4 regions of the Shigella sp. SIG3 genome follow, and region 3 is predicted to be linked to each of the others. Evidence: predicted binding sites of a transcription regulator. Region 3 holds the regulator's gene; each other region holds the start of a gene.

Region 1 (4,217 bases), on a different contig from region 3:
GTGCCATCGCCACCGCCAATCAATTTATCGGCGATAATCAACGGAATACCGGTCACGATAATTATTGCCACACCCAACAGGATCCCCAGCAAACCAGTCTGGGCAATCACAGTCAAATCAATGGTATTGCCCAGCGCGAAGGCAAAGAATGGAATCAGCGTTTGCACCGCTTTGCTGAAAAATTCTCGTAATTCAGGGTCAAGATTCCCCAGGGCAAAGCCCACCAGGAACGGTAATACTGCGCCGACGAAAACATGCGGTTCAAACGAGGCAATCCCGGCAGTGCCCAGAATAATCATCGTCATGAGCGGCCCGGACTCCAACGACATCAACACAAATGCCCCAGCTTCTTCTTTCGTACCGTACTGCTGCATGATGGAAGCGTAAAGTCCGCCGTTGGTCATATCCATCGCCGCCACCAGCGCCAGCGTTGAAAGTCCGGCAAAGAATCCAACTTCAACACCATGTTCCGGAATAATGCGCGAGGCAATTGCCGCAACCACCCACGCGACGGCAATTTTAGTTACCACCAGCGTACCGGATTTACGCAGTACCGTTCCCGTCGCGCTTAATTTTATTGACGCCCCCATGCAAAAAAACCACACCGCCAGAATGGGCACCGTACCGGTAATCATCCCGTTGGTGAATGATCCAAAATATTTCCCCGCCCCCGGCGAGAAGGTGTGGCACAGTGCGCCAAGGAATAGCGGGACGAGCATCATCCCCCCCGGGATTTTCTCAATCGAGCGTTTTATCTGCATTTCCATCACCTGTCGGCATATTTTTAAGGGCTGATGCGTAATTCCTCAATGGAGCATCAGTGTTGATGGAAACGAAGATAGACATTCATTTAATCAATAAAAGTGATCAAAACCACATCAATTGAAACGCTGTTTTATTTTTATAGGATCATTGTTTTTATTTTGGAATTGTTCACAAAAAAACCACCGCCGTTGGCGATGGTTCATTTTTTAAGCTGATATGCGGCCTATACGCCTCATTGCAGCAGGCGGCAAATGATTATTTTTTCGCCGCAAAACGTGCCGCTGCTTCGTCCCAGTTCACCACGTTCCAGAACTCTTTGATGTAGTCCGGACGGCGGTTCTGGAATTTCAGGTAGTAAGCATGTTCCCACACATCCAGGCCCAGAATCGGGAAGCCGGAAGCGCCAGAAATAGCTTCACCCATCAGCGGAGAATCCTGGTTAGCAGTAGAAACCACCGCCAGTTTATCGCCTTTCAGCACCAGCCATGCCCAGCCGGAACCAAAGCGGGAAGCTGCCGCTTTTTCAAATTCTGCTTTGAAGTTATCAACGGAGCCGAAGTCACGTTCGATAGCCGCTTTCAGGTCACCCTGCAGGGTGGTGCCTTTTTTCAGACCTTTCCAGAACAGGCTGTGGTTAGCGTGACCGCCAGCGTTGTTGCGCAGTACGGTTTTCTTGTCTGCTGGCAGCTGGTCCAGTTTGGTGATCAGCTCTTCAACCGGCAGGTTGGCAAATTCTGGCAGGCTTTCCAGCGCCGCGTTGGCGTTGTTTACGTAGGTCTGATGGTGTTTGGTGTGGTGGATTTCCATGGTCTGCTTATCGAAGTGCGGTTCCAGGGCATCGTAAGCATACGGCAGGGATGGCAGGGTATAGCTCATATTCATCTCCAGTATTGTCGGGCGGCCGATTGTTAATGCCGCGTAAGCAGTTGGTTTATTATAGTTAATTAAATGATATTGAAAATGATTATCAATGCCGCACTTTTCGTAAGGGTATGGTTTTGCAGGAAAATGCCCGAGATGTGAAGCAAATCACCCACTTAATGCCGTGATTGCCAGTAAATCGACAACGGCGGCAACAGGCGAAAGGTTAATCGACAGCACGATTTTTACACTCATCTCGTCGGAGATGTGAAGCGACGAAAAATGATGAGGATAAGAAGATGAGTAACGCGATTACGATGGGGATATTTTGGCATTTGATCGGCGCGGCCAGTGCAGCCTGTTTTTACGCTCCGTTCAAAAAAGTAAAAAAATGGTCATGGGAAACCATGTGGTCAGTCGGTGGGATTGTTTCGTGGATTATTCTGCCGTGGGCCATCAGCGCCCTGTTACTACCGGATTTCTGGGCGTATTACAGCTCGTTTAGTCTCTCTACGCTGCTGCCTGTTTTTCTGTTCGGCGCTATGTGGGGGATCGGTAATATCAACTATGGCCTGACCATGCGTTATCTCGGCATGTCGATGGGAATTGGCATCGCCATTGGCATTACGTTGATTGTCGGTACGCTGATGACGCCAATTATCAACGGCAATTTCGATGTGCTGATTAACACCGAAGGCGGACGCATGACGTTACTCGGCGTTCTGGTGGCGCTGATTGGCGTAGGGATTGTAACTCGAGCCGGGCAGTTGAAAGAGCGCAAGATGGGCATTAAAGCCGAAGAGTTCAATCTGAAAAAAGGGCTGGTGCTGGCGGTGATGTGCGGCATTTTCTCTGCCGGGATGTCCTTTGCGATGAACGCCGCAAAACCGATGCATGAAGCCGCTGCCGCACTTGGCGTCGATCCACTGTATGTCGCTCTGCCAAGCTATGTTGTCATCATGGGCGGCGGCGCGATCATTAACCTCGGTTTCTGTTTTATTCGTCTGGCAAAAGTGAAGGATTTGTCGCTAAAAGCCGACTTCTCGCTGGCAAAACCGCTGATCATTCACAATGTGTTACTCTCGGCACTGGGCGGGTTGATGTGGTATCTGCAATTCTTTTTCTATGCCTAGGGCCACGCCCGCATTCCGGCGCAGTATGACTACATCAGTTGGATGCTGCATATGAGTTTCTATGTATTGTGCGGCGGTATCGTCGGGCTGGTGCTGAAAGAGTGGAACAATACAGGACGCCGTCCGGTAACGGTGTTGAGCCTCGGTTGTGTGGTGATTATTGTCGCCGCTAACATCGTCGGCATCGGCATGGCGAATTAATCTTTCTGCGAATTGAGATGACGCCACTGGCTGGGCGTCATCCCGGTTTCCCGGGTAAACACCACCGAAAAATAGTTACTATCTTCAAAGCCACATTCGGTCGAAATATCACTGATTAACAGGCGGCTATGCTGGAGAAGATATTGCGCATGACACACTCTGACCTGCCGCAGATATTGATTGATGGTCATTCCAGTCTGCTGGCGAAATTGCTGACGCAAAACGCGCTCACTGCACGATGCCTCATCACAAAATTTATCCAGCGCAAAGGGACTTTTCAGGCTAGCCGCCAGCCGGGTAATCAGCTTATCCAGCAACGTTTCGCTGGATGTTGGCGGCAACGAATCACTGGTGTAACGATGGCGATTCAGCAACATCACCAACTGCCCGAACAGCAACTCAGCCATTTCGTTAGCAAACGGCACATGCTGACTACTTTCATGCTCAAGCTGACCGATAACCTGCCGCGCCTGCGCCATCCCCACGCTACCTAAGCGCCAGTGTGGTTGCCCTGCGCTGGCGCTAAATCCCGGAATCGCTCCCTGCCAGTCAAGATTCAGCTTCAGCCGCTCCGGGCAATAAATAATATTCTGCAAAACCAGATCGTTAACGGAAGCGTAGGAGTGTTTATCGTCAGCATGAATATAAAAGAGATCGCCACGGGTAATGCGATAAGGACGATCGTTGAGTACATGCAGACCATTACCGCGCCAGACAATCACCAGCTCACAAAAATCATGTGTATGTTCGGCAAAGACATCTTGCGGATAACGGTCAGCCACAGCGACTGCCTGCTGGTCGCTGGCAAAAAAATCATCTTTGAGAAGTTTTAACTGATGCGCCACCGTGGCTACCTCGGCCAGAGAACGAAGTTGATTATTCGCAATATGGCGTACAAATACGTTGAGAAGATTCGCGTTATTGCAGAAAGCCATCCCGTCCCTGGCGAATATCACGCGGTGACCAGTTAAACTCTCGGCGAAAAAGCGTCGAAAAGTGGTTACTGTCGCTGAATCCACAGCGATAGGCGATGTCAGTGACGCTGGCCTCGCTGTGGCGTAGCAGATGTCGGGCTTTCATCAGTCGCAGGCGGTTCAGGTATCGCTGAGGCGTCAGTCCCGTTTGCTGCTTAAGCTGCCGATGTAGCGTACGCAGTGAAAGAGAAAATTGATCCGCCACGGCATCCCAATTCACCTCATCGGCAAAATGGTCCTCCAGCCAGGCCAGAAGCAAGTTGAGACGTGATGCGCTGTTTTC
Region 2 (4,217 bases), on a different contig from region 3:
AGCCGTGAGTTTAAACGTTACTTCGGTGTGACGCCGGGGGAAGATGCGGCAAGAATGCGGGCGATGCAGGGGAATTAAATACGTTCCCGGTACAGCAGCCGGGAACGGGGAAAATCGTCAGGCGTTACAGTATTTTTTTTTAATCACCACAAACAGCGTGCCTAACAAGCCAGCGGTTAACAAGGCAATTGGCAGGATCATCAGGAACGTCATTACCTGATCTTCATGGCGTTTAACGAACGGAATCATACTTAAGGCATAGCCAAAACTGGTTACCACGCTGACCCACAGCAATCCACTTAACCAGTTGAAAAACTGGAAGCGGCGGTTTGGCAGACCGGAAATTCCCGCCATGGTTGGCAGCAGCGTACGGACAAATGCAAGAAAACGTCCAGCCAGCAGCGCCAGCAGACCGTGGCGGTCAAACATGCAGGTGGCGCGCTGGTGATATTTAGCAGGAAGCTGTGCCAGCCAGCCTTTCACCGTTTTGGTATTCCCTAACCAGCGCCCCTGAATATAACTTAGCCAGCAGCCCAGACTTGCTGCGGCGGTCAGAATCGCAATCGTAGGCAGAAAATCCATAACCCCTTGGGCAATCAATGCGCCTGCCAGTATCAACAAGCTGTCGCCTGGCAAAAATGAGGCGGGCAGCAGGCCGTTTTCTAAAAACAGCGTGGCAAACATGACAAAGTAAACAACGCTAACAATATGAGGATCCGCCAGCGCGGCAAAGTCGTGTTGCCAGAGCGCAGCGATGATATCTTGAATAACAGCCATGGACTTTCCTGTGGAACAGCGTTTAAGCTTTTATCTGCCTATTGTACTCCTGAATCGTCCGGGACGCCTTGATCCCGGACGCAACAATTTAAGACTTTTCACAATAAAATGTCTGCAAAATTGTCCAAAAGTGGCAATGTTATACAATCCGTGCAAAACCGGCGTCCAGATCGGCAATCAGATCGTCGACATCTTCCAGACCAATATGCAGGCGAATCAAGGTCCCGCTAAAATCGATCTCGCCTTGTGGGCGAATGGCGGCGATATGTTCTGGTTGATTTGCCAGGATCAACGATTCATACCCGCCCCACGAGTAGGCCATGCTGAATAAACTGAAGTTATCCAGATAGTTCGCCAGCTCTTCATCATTGAGTTTTTTCTTAAGCACAAAGGAAAATAGCCCGCTGCTGCCTGTAAAGTCTCGTTTCCAGAATTCGTGTCCTTTACTGCCAGGCAGGGCAGGGTGGTTAACTCGCGCAACTTGCGGATGTTCTGCCAGCCATTCGGCCACTTTCAGACTGCTTTCATGATGTTGACGCAAACGCACACCTAATGTGCGCAGGCCACGGCTGGTTATATAGGCGGTATCGGCATCGACCATCTGGCCCATCAGATAGGCATTTTCCCGTAGCTGCTCCCAGCAACGGGCATTGCACACGGCAGTGCCAATCATCGCATCTGAATGCCCAACCAGATATTTGGTGGCGGCCTGAATAGAAACATCGATGCCAAAATCCAGCGCCTTAAACAGCACACCGGCTGCCCAGGTGTTGTCGATCATAATGATGGCATCCGGCACCACACTGCGCACGGCGGCAACAATCGCCGGAACGTCGTGGACTTCCATAGTGATGGAACCCGGCGATTCCAGAAACACGATTTTAGTGTTTGGCTGCAGATGCTTAACGATATCGGCACCAATCAGCGGATCAAACCACGATGTCGTTACGCCCAGTTTGCTGAGGATTTTGCTACAGAAATCCTGACTCGGTTCATAGGCGGTGTTGGTCATCAACACATGATCGCCCTGTTCGACAAAAGCAAGAATCGAATTAGCAACCGCTGCCGCCCCGCAGGGAAATAGCGCGCAGCCTGCGCCACCTTCCAGTTCACACATCGCTTGTTGTAAGGAAAAATGGGTTAACGTTCCGCGCCGTCCATAGAACAACTCGCCATTGGCGCGATTGCGCGTCGCGTGCTTTTTGGCTTCCATACTCTCAAATACCAGCGAAGAAGCGCGCTGAATCACGCTATTTACCGCGCCAAGAGTGTATTTTTTGCTGCGTCCTGCATTCACCAGTTGAGTATCAAGCTTTTTGTCCGCCATGTCGGGATTCCTGTTTTTATACGTCTGGATGTCTAAACTAGCATGAATATTCGCGGGCGCATCCTGAAGAATTGGCATAAAGCAGAAAATTTTCGCAAATGGCGTGCTGGTGACTTTTTTACTGCGTAAACGCAAGGAAAAGAAAGCAAAGGTACGGCAGTATGCAAATAGTAATGAGAACGACTATCAATTCGACGTCGTTTTGATATTATTATGCGCAGATTTTGTGACTTGCGTCCTGGAGATACACAGTGGGTAATAATTTAATGCAGACGGACCTTTCCGTCTGGGGTATGTATCAGCACGCCGATATTGTCGTTAAGTGCGTGATGATTGGGCTTATTTTGGCCTCCGTAGTCACCTGGGCAATCTTCTTCAGTAAGAGCGTAGAGTTCTTCAATCAGAAGCGTCGCCTTAAGCGCGAGCAGCAACTGCTGGCTGAAGCACGTTCCTTAAACCAGGCCAACGATATCGCCGCTGATTTTGGTAGCAAAAGCTTAAGCCTGCATTTGCTCAATGAAGCGCAGAATGAGCTGGAACTGTCAGAAGGCAGCGACGATAACGAAGGTATTAAAGAACGTACCAGCTTCCGTCTGGAGCGTCGGGTCGCCGCAGTGGGTCGTCAAATGGGCCGCGGTAACGGCTATCTGGCAACCATCGGCGCGATTTCTCCGTTCGTTGGTCTGTTTGGTACGGTCTGGGGCATCATGAACAGCTTTATTGGTATCGCGCAAACGCAGACCACTAACCTGGCAGTCGTTGCGCCGGGTATCGCAGAAGCTCTGTTAGCAACGGCAATCGGCCTCGTGGCAGCGATTCCTGCGGTCGTTATCTATAACGTATTTGCACGCCAGATTGGCGGCTTTAAAGCGATGCTGGGTGATGTTGCAGCGCAGGTATTGTTGCTGCAAAGCCGTGACCTGGATCTGGAAGCCAGCGCCGCTGCGCATCCGGTTCGTGTCGCACAAAAATTACGCGCAGGATAATGTCCGATGGCAATGCATCTTAACGAAAACCTCGACGATAACGGCGAAATGCATGATATCAACGTGACGCCGTTTATCGACGTGATGTTGGTTCTGCTGATTATCTTTATGGTGGCGGCACCGTTAGCGACGGTAGATGTGAAGGTGAACTTGCCTGCTTCTACCAGCACGCCGCAGCCGCGCCCGGAAAAACCGGTTTATCTGTCGGTGAAGGCAGACAACTCGATGTTTATCGGTAACGATCCGGTCACCGATGAAACAATGATTACGGCGTTGAATGCGTTAACCGAAGGCAAGAAAGACACCACCATCTTCTTCCGAGCGGACAAAACCGTCGATTACGAGACGTTGATGAAGGTAATGGATACGCTGCATCAGGCGGGTTACCTGAAGATAGGTCTGGTCGGCGAAGAAACCGCCAAAGCGAAGTAAAGTAGAATTGCCTGATACGCTACGCTCATCAGGCCTACAAAATCTATTGCAACATGTTGAATCTTCGTGCGTTTGTAGGCCGGATAAGGCGTTCACGACGCATCCGGCATTAGGTGCTCAATGCCTGATGCGCTACGCTTATCAGGCCTACAAAATCTATTGCAACATGTTGAATCTTCATGCGTTTGTAGGCGGATAAGGCGTTTTCGCCACATCAGGTAAGAGTGAATTCACAATGATGCCCGGTTGCTTTTCACAACCGGGCATTTTTTTAACCTAAATGCTCGCCGCCGCACACGCCGTGCACTTCTGCGGTGACGTAGCTCGACTCCTGACTTGCCAGATAAACATATACAGGGGCCAGTTCCGCCGGTTGCCCCGCACGCTTCATCGGCGTTTTCTGACCAAACTGCGGGATCTTATCCTGCGTTTGTCCGCCGGAAATTTGCAGTGCCGTCCAGATAGGGCCTGGCGCGACAATATTCACCCGAATACCTTTCTCCGCGACCTGTTTTGCCAGGCCACGGCTGTAGTTCAGAATCGCCGCCTTCGTAGCCGCATAGTCCAGTAAATGCGGACTTGGCTGGTATGCCTGGATTGACGAAGTGGTGATGATACTTGCACCTTTCGGTAGCAGGGGGATCGCTTCCTGGGTTAGCCAGAACAGCGCGAAAACGTTAATGGCAAAGGTCTTT
Region 3 (4,217 bases):
TGGGTCCATGCTGAAAAACCGGATGCGGTATTACGCGCTATCCGTCGCTATCTCAATGATTAACGCAACTGATTAAAAACCCAGCGTCCGCGTCGCTTTCCGCGCGTGGGCGTTGGCGTGAGTCATCGCGCTGATGTATTATGGCGCGCTATCCATCCGGGCAGAGGCCTGGCTGATTGTTTCCCCCGAAGTCACCAAGATCATGGCCAAAGAACAAACGGACCGTACGACATTAGATCTGTTCGCGCACGAGCGTCGACCGGGACGACCGAAAACTAATCCGCTTTCGCGCGATGAACAGCTGCGTATTAATAAACGCAACCAGCTAAAACGCGACAAAGTACGTGGCCTTAAGCGTGTCGAACTGAAGCTGAACGCGGAAGCTGTCGAGGCGCTGAACGAGCTGGCGGAATCGCGTAATATGAGCCGTAGCGAACTGATCGAAGAGATGTTAATGCAGCAACTGGCGGCGCTGCGTAGTCAGGGCATCGTTTAAATTTCCACTTTCATGTAGCACAGTGTGCAGTCCTGCTCGTTTGCTGATTCCGCAAGACTGCCTGTTCTGCTATGATTGCCTTTATCCGTGGGCAATTTTCCACCCCCATTTCAATAAGTTTCAAGAGGTTATTTCACTCATGGCTATCACTGGCATCTTTTTCGGCAGCGACACCGGTAATACCGAAAATATCGCAAAAATGATTCAAAAACAGCTTGGTAAAGACGTTGCCGATGTCCATGACATTGCAAAAAGCAGCAAAGAAGATCTGGAAGCTTACGACATTCTGCTGCTGGGCATCCCAACCTGGTATTACGGCGAAGCGCAGTGTGACTGGGATGACTTCTTCCCGACTCTCGAAGAGATTGATTTCAATGGTAAACTGGTTGCGCTGTTTGGTTGTGGTGACCAGGAAGATTACGCCGAATATTTCTGCGACGCATTGGGCACCATCCGCGACATCATTGAACCGCGCGGTGCAACCATCGTTGGTCACTGGCCAACTGCGGGCTATCATTTCGAAGCATCAAAAGGTCTGGCAGATGACGACCACTTTGTCGGTCTGGCTATCGACGAAGACCGTCAGCCGGAACTGACCGCTGAACGTGTAGAAAAATGGGTTAAACAGATTTCTGAAGAGTTGCATCTCGACGAAATTCTTAATGCCTGATGTGATGCGGCGTAGACTCATGTCTACGCCGTATTAATAGATAATGCCAATCAAAATAATTGCTACAAATTTGTAACTTTTGCTGTTGTACCTGTACAATGTCCCAGTGTTCAAGTGGCCTTGCCGTTGTAAATGTAAGCTGTGCCACGTTTTTATTAACAATATTTGCCAGGGACTTGTGGTTTTCATTTAGGCGTGGCAATTCTATAATGATACGCATTATCTCAAGAGCAAATTCTGTCACTTCTTCTAATGAAGTGAACCGCTTAGTAACAGGACAGATTCCGCATGACTGATAACAATACCGCCCTAAAGAAAGCTGGCCTGAAAGTAACGCTTCCTCGTTTAAAAATCCTGGAAGTTCTTCAGGAGCCGGACAACCATCACGTCAGTGCGGAAGATTTATACAAACGTCTGATCGATATGGGTGAAGAAATTGGTCTGGCTACGGTATATCGCGTACTGAACCAGTTTGACGACGCTGGTATCGTCACCCGCCACAATTTTGAAGGCGGTAAATCCGTATTTGAGCTGACACAGCAACATCACCACGATCACCTGATTTGCCTCGACTGCGGCAAGGTTATCGAATTTAGTGATGATTCCATCGAAGCGCGTCAGCGTGAAATTGCCGCAAAACATGGCATTCGCCTGACTAACCACAGTCTCTATCTTTACGGTCACTGTGCCGAAGGCGATTGCCGCGAAGATGAGCACGCGCACGAAGGCAAATAAGCCAGCCTGAACGAGAAAAGCCAACCTGCGGGTTGGCTTTTTTATACAAGGGAAATAAGAAAAGCGAGAGTTACAGCTCTCACTTATTTGTTATTACTGCGTATTTCCTGCCAGACCTTATCACAATCGGCTTTCACCGCCTGATCATTTCCGGTTTGCGTTGCACGCAGACACTGCTGATAATCCAGTACGCGTACACTTTCCTGGTCGGCAAACTGCTGATGTTGTTTCTCTTTCTTCAGCACGTTTAACACGCTCTGGCAGGCTTCAATTTTTTCTGGCGAACCTTGCGCGGTGTTGATACAGGCGCTGTATGCCTCTTTCAGACGGCTGTCTTCCTGTGGTGCGGTTGATTGCGCACAAGCTACCAGCCCCGATGCCATCATGGCGATGAGAATCAGTTTTTTCATTGAATGCGGCAGGCACAAAACCTGCCGCGTCGGGCATCAGAAGATGGTGAATGGTGCGATTACCATAAATTTCACGTCACGCTCATCCTGGAAGATGTTACCGTAACCGCCGCCCCAGCTTGGGATGTCGGAGTGGTTGTCGTATTCGGTGAAGTGCAGTTTGAACATCGTGCCTTTGGCGCGACCGTCCTGAATGGTGTAGACCGCATCCAGGCTGTAGGCAGACTCTTCAATAGTCCGGTTTTTGTCGTTGTACGCATCCGGATTGCTCTGCCAGGTCGCAGGTTTAGCATCCCATGCGTAAACGTAGGAAGCGCCGATGGCGAAGCCTGGAAGATTCCAGTTTTTCAGGTCATACATCGCACCGAAGAAGACCGCTTTTTCGCCGTTAGCGTTGAAGTAGGAACGGTTATCCCACCAGATATCCAGGCGGCCGTTGGAGGAAGCGTAGGTTGGGGTCATACGTTGCAGGAAGTATCCCTGCTGACTGTCAGCCTTAACCCAGGTGCCTTCGAGGCGCAAATCCACTACGTCAGCCGCCCGGTAACCAAAGGTCAACGCTTGCAGCCAAGCGGTGCCGTCATAAAGATCGTTGACGCTGCGATCGTCAACTTTATCGCGGGTACCATAGAACTGGTAGCTGGTGGTTAACGGGCTACCGGCGATATCAAATTTGTAGCTGGCTTTGGCAAAATATTGATCGATATACCCTTCCGCCTGACCAAATGCCGCTTCCAGTACGAAGTTATTTTTGAAGTCGTATTTCGCACCGATGGAGTGCAGATAATCAACTTTGGTGGTTTTATCGTTCTGATAAAACTCATCCATTTCCAGATGCCACGGCGCTTTGTATTCGTTGGTCCACATGTAGGAGAAACTCAAGGCACCAGCATCGCCGTAATCAAAATTCGCCCCGGCTTCCGCCCCCTGATAAGTACCCGGCATAAAGCTCCAGTGCGGCGCTAACAGCGTTTGACCGGTTGGCTGAATGTAACCTGCCCTCGCCCAAACCGGACCGTATTTAAATTTGGCCGCAGCTTTATACAGGCTTATACCGCTTTTGTCGCCGGACCAGTCTTCGTCATAGGCTTTATTACTTTTTGAAAACGCGATTTCGTTCGGGTGGGAGCTGTCGCCGTTTTCCGCCATTTCAATCGCCGTAAACGCAGCAATATCAAGGCCGAACATATCAGCAGCATAACCGGACTGAAAATCGAGGTTGGCATTCCAGGTGGAGTGAAAAAGGTTGGTTTTGTATTTGTCGCCGTCGGTAACATCTTTACGGTCGCGTTCACGCTGCCAGTAATAGATACCGCCGGTTAAGGTTGAATCGTCGATGAATCCTTCGGCGCGAGCCTCCGGCATTGCCATAAAGCCCGACATTGCTGTAACACCGGCAATAGCCAGCGCCAGCGTACTACGTTTGCCACTAAACGTACGCATGGGTTAATCCTCTTTGACGTATAAATTGCTGCACCAAAGGTGAACAGCGAAAAAAAATAAAAATTAAAAAAGTAGCGTTGAGAAAAGTCTCGCTGACTACAGGAACAGACTATTTTTCGCGACGCGAATTATCAATCTCTTTCTGTAACCAGAATGTAAGAACATGAGCAACCGCACATATTTTGATGATTTTTGTTACAAGGCTTAAGTTTGCGGTTGAAAGGCTTGCAGAAGAATAAAAACGTGAAATTCCAGCAAGATGAAAGCGGTTACATTTTATTTAATTATGTTTTGTGATTTTAAATTTATTTTATGGATAAATTGCGAAGCGGAATTAATTCGCGAAGAAAAGCAGAAAAAACGCCGCAGAGCGCGGCGTTTGGGATTGTTTGCTATTTCTTGCCGGATGCGGCGTGAACGCCTTATCCGGCCTACAAAAGCACGCAAATTCAATATATTGCAG
Region 4 (4,217 bases), on a different contig from region 3:
GTGCCGGGTTAAGTTCTTCCGCTTCACTGGAAGTCGCGGTCGGAACCGTATTGCAGCAGCTTTATCATCTGCCGCTGGACGGCGCACAAATCGCGCTTAACGGTCAGGAAGCAGAAAACCAGTTTGTTGGCTGTAACTGCGGGATCATGGATCAGCTAATTTCCGCACTCGGCAAGAAAGATCATGCCTTGCTGATTGACTGCCGCTCACTGGGGACTAAAGCAGTTTCCATGCCGAAAGGTGTGGCTGTCGTCATCATCAACAGTAACTTCAAACGTACCCTGGTTGGCAGCGAATACAACACCCGTCGTGAACAGTGCGAAACCGGTGCGCGTTTCTTCCAGCAGCCAGCTCTGCGCGATGTCACCATTGAAGAGTTCAACGCTGTTGCACATGAGCTGGACCCAATCGTGGCGAAACGCGTGCGTCATATCCTGACTGAAAACGCCCGCACCGTTGAAGCTGCCAGCGCGCTGGAGCAAGGCGACCTGAAACGTATGGGCGAGTTGATGGCGGAGTCTCATGCCTCTATGCGCGATGATTTCGAAATCACCGTGCCGCAAATTGACACTCTGGTAGAAATCGTCAAAGCTGTGATTGGCGACAAAGGTGGCGTACGCATGACCGGCGGCGGATTTGGCGGCTGTATCGTCGCGCTGATCCCGGAAGAGCTGGTGCCTGCCGTACAGCAAGCTGTCGCTGAACAATATGAAGCAAAAACAGGTATTAAAGAGACTTTTTACGTTTGTAAACCATCACAAGGAGCAGGACAGTGCTGAACGAAACTCCCGCACTGGCACCCGATGGTCAGCCGTACCGACTGTTAACTTTGCGTAACAACGCAGGGATGGTAGTCACGCTGATGGACTGGGGTGCGACTTTACTTTCCGCCCGTATTCCGCTTTCCGATGGCAGCGTCCGCGAGGCGCTGCTCGGCTGTGCCAGTCCGGAATGCTATCAGGATCAGGCTGCGTTTCTGGGGGCCTCTATTGGTCGTTATACCAACCGCATCGCCAATAGTCGTTATACCTTTGACGGTGAAACCGTGACGCTTTCGCCAAGCCAGGGCGTTAACCAGCTGCACGGCGGCCCGGAAGGGTTCGACAAACGTCGCTGGCAGATTGTGAACCAGAACGATCGTCAGGTGCTGTTTGCCCTGAGTTCAGATGATGGCGATCAGGGCTTCCCGGGTAATCTCGGCGCGACGGTGCAATATCGTCTGACCGACGATAACCGTATCTCCATTACTTATCGCGCCACAGTTGATAAACCTTGCCCGGTGAATATGACTAATCACGTCTATTTCAATCTTGACGGCGAGCAGTCTGACGTGCGCAATCACAAGTTGCAGATTCTGGCGGACGAATATCTTCCGGTTGATGAAGGCGGCATTCCGCACGACGGCTTGAAATCTGTCGCCGGAACGTCTTTTGATTTCCGCAGCGCCAAAATCATCGCCAGTGAGTTTCTTGCCGACGACGATCAGCGCAAAGTGAAAGGTTACGATCACGCATTCTTGTTACAGGCCAAAGGCGATGGCAAGAAAGTGGCGGCGCATGTCTGGTCAGCAGATGAAAAATTACAGCTGAAGGTCTACACCACCGCTCCGGCTCTTCAATTCTACTCCGGCAACTTCCTCGGCGGCACACCGTCGCGGGGAACCGAACCTTACGCCGACTGGCAAGGGCTGGCGTTGGAAAGCGAGTTTCTGCCGGACAGCCCGAACCACCCTGAATGGCCGCAACCGGACTGCTTCCTGCGTCCTGGCGAAGAGTATTCCAGCCTGACGGAATATCAGTTTATTGCTGAGTAATGTTAAGCCCTCGTCATGAGGGCTTTATCTTCATATTGTTCAAATCACCAGCAAACACCGACATATTTGCAACTCAATATTCACAACAACCTTACACTGCGCCACTATTTTCGCTATGGTTATGCGTAAGCATTGCTGTTGCTTCGTCACGGCAATATAATGAGAATTATTATCATTAAAAGATGATTTGAGGAGTAAGTATATGGCTGTAACTAAGCTGGTTCTGGTTCGTCATGGCGAAAGTCAGTGGAACAAAGAAAACCGTTTCACCGGTTGGTACGACGTGGATCTGTCTGAGAAAGGCGTAAGCGAAGCAAAAGCAGCAGGTAAGCTGCTGAAAGAGGAAGGTTACAGCTTTGACTTTGCTTACACTTCTGTGCTGAAACGCGCTATCCATACCCTGTGGAATGTGCTGGACGAACTGGATCAGGCATGGCTGCCCGTTGAGAAATCCTGGAAACTGAACGAACGTCACTACGGTGCGTTGCAGGGTCTGAACAAAGCGGAAACTGCTGAAAAGTATGGCGACGAGCAGGTGAAACAGTGGCGTCGTGGTTTTGCAGTGACTCCGCCGGAACTGACTAAAGATGATGAGCGTTATCCGGGTCACGATCCGCGTTACGCGAAACTGAGCGAGAAAGAATTGCCGCTGACGGAAAGCCTGGCGCTGACCATTGACCGCGTGATCCCTTACTGGAATGAAACCATTCTGCCGCGTATGAAGAGCGGTGAGCGCGTAATCATCGCCGCACACGGTAACTCCCTGCGTGCGCTGGTGAAATATCTTGATAACATGAGCGAAGAAGAGATTCTTGAGCTGAATATCCCGACTGGCGTGCCGCTGGTGTATGAGTTCGACGAGAATTTCAAACCGCTGAAACGCTATTATCTGGGTAATGCTGACGAGATCGCGGCGAAAGCAGCAGCCGTTGCGAACCAGGGTAAAGCGAAGTAAACGTCATTCGTTTAAAAAATGAGAAAGCCGACTGCAAGTGAGTCGGCTTTTTTGTTTGTCGTTGCTAACAATGGAGCACATTGCCTGATGCGACGCTGCGCGTCTTATCAGGCCTGTGGTGATTCATCGGATACGCCACTCTGACGGCGCATCCGACAATTAAACCTTACCCGCGACGCGCTTTTACTGCATTCGCCAGTTGACGTAACAGAGCATCGGTATCTTCCCAGCCAATGCAGGCATCGGTGATGCTCTTACCGTAGGCCAGCGGCTCCCCGCTATCGAGGCTCTGATTGCCTTCCACCAGATGGCTTTCCACCATCACGCCAATAATGGCCTTTTCGCCACCGGCAATCTGCTGGCAAACGTCAGCACAAACATCCATCTGCTTTTTGAATTGTTTGGACGAATTAGCATGGCTGAAATCGATCATCACCTGAGCTGGCAGACCTGCTTTGTTCAGCCCTTCTTTCACTTCAGCAACGTGCTTCGCGCTGTAGTTAGGCTCTTTACCGCCGCGCAGAATGATATGGCAATCGCCGTTACCACTGGTATTCACAATCGCCGAATGCCCCCATTTAGTTACGGACAGGAAGCAGTGCGGCGCACCGGCGGCATTAATGGCATCGATAGCCACTTTAATCGTACCGTCTGTGCCATTTTTAAAACCTACCGGACAAGAAAGACCAGACGCCAGTTCGCGGTGCACCTGCGATTCCGTGGTACGTGCACCAATTGCGCCCCAGCTCATCAGGTCAGCGAGATACTGAGGAGTGATCATATCGAGAAACTCACCCGCCGCTGGCAGACCGCTGTCGTTAATATCAAGCAGCAATTTACGGGCTATACGCAGACCGTCGTTGATCTGGAAGCTGTTATCCATATGCGGATCGTTAATCAACCCTTTCCAGCCCACCGTGGTACGCGGCTTTTCAAAATAGACGCGCATTACGATTTCCAGCTCATCTTTCAGCTCTTCACGCAGCGCCAGCAAGCGAGTGGCATACTCTTTAGCCGCGACAGGATCATGAATTGAGCACGGGCCAATCACCACCAACAGGCGATCATCATTACCTTTCAGGATCTTATGGATCGCTTTTCGGGCATGAGCAACCGTATTCGCGGCATTTTCAGTTGCGGGGAATTTTTCCAGCAATGCGACAGGAGGAAGTAACTCTTTGATTTCTTTGATGCGTAAATCGTCGTTCTGATAATTCATGTCTGTTCCAGTGTCGCCATACTTATCTTAGTGAATGCAATACTTCCAATCTATATCTTCCGTCAGAATGTGTAAACGGGGTTTTACACTATGAACGGATTAATCCTAGAATTAGCAAGAAAAACGCCAGATTGTCGCGAAAAACGAGATCTTTCCTACAATTTCTAACTGTAATTCCTTTGTTTGTTAATTATTTCAAGATTCTCTGCTGCGTTTCATAAACTGGCTGA

The links. Region 3 encodes Fur, which represses iron uptake genes when iron is present. Its sites were predicted from a motif close to ATAATAATGAGAACNACTATCAA; they were not measured.
Region 1: sodA (superoxide dismutase [Mn]) is a predicted target of Fur. The motif match lies at 1,714-1,736, and genes of this name have one in related genera.
Region 2: exbB (tol-pal system-associated acyl-CoA thioesterase) is a predicted target of Fur. The motif match lies at 2,272-2,294, and genes of this name have one in related genera.
Region 4: gpmA (2,3-diphosphoglycerate-dependent phosphoglycerate mutase) is a predicted target of Fur. The motif match lies at 1,967-1,989, and genes of this name have one in related genera.

What each region holds. Positions count from the first base shown of each region.
Region 1 covers NZ_JBQZXE010000054.1:5,274-9,490, reverse strand. The annotation lists gene kdgT (2-keto-3-deoxygluconate transporter) at 1-761, opposite strand, end outside; gene sodA (superoxide dismutase [Mn]) at 1,021-1,641, opposite strand; partial or broken gene rhaT (L-rhamnose/proton symporter RhaT) at 1,926-2,960, shown strand; gene rhaR (HTH-type transcriptional activator RhaR) at 2,957-3,805, opposite strand; gene rhaS (HTH-type transcriptional activator RhaS) at 3,879-4,217, opposite strand, start outside.
Region 2 covers NZ_JBQZXE010000016.1:634-4,850, forward strand. The annotation lists partial or broken gene yqhC (DNA-binding transcriptional regulator YqhC) at 1-78, shown strand, start outside; gene yghB (DedA family general envelope maintenance protein YghB) at 118-777, opposite strand; gene metC (cystathionine beta-lyase) at 917-2,104, opposite strand; gene exbB (tol-pal system-associated acyl-CoA thioesterase) at 2,356-3,090, shown strand; gene exbD (TonB system transport protein ExbD) at 3,097-3,522, shown strand; partial or broken gene yghA (NADP(+)-dependent aldehyde reductase) at 3,794-4,217, opposite strand, start outside.
Region 3 covers NZ_JBQZXE010000021.1:27,040-31,256, reverse strand. The annotation lists gene ybfF (esterase) at 1-63, shown strand, start outside; gene ybfE (LexA regulated protein) at 203-496, shown strand; gene fldA (flavodoxin FldA) at 636-1,166, shown strand; gene uof (fur leader peptide) at 1,376-1,462, shown strand; gene fur (ferric iron uptake transcriptional regulator) at 1,455-1,901, shown strand; gene chiQ (ChiQ/YbfN family lipoprotein) at 1,985-2,311, opposite strand; gene chiP (chitoporin ChiP) at 2,348-3,754, opposite strand.
Region 4 covers NZ_JBQZXE010000009.1:51,574-55,790, reverse strand. The annotation lists gene galK (galactokinase) at 1-779, shown strand, start outside; gene galM (galactose-1-epimerase) at 773-1,813, shown strand; gene gpmA (2,3-diphosphoglycerate-dependent phosphoglycerate mutase) at 2,016-2,768, shown strand; gene aroG (3-deoxy-7-phosphoheptulonate synthase AroG) at 2,935-3,987, opposite strand.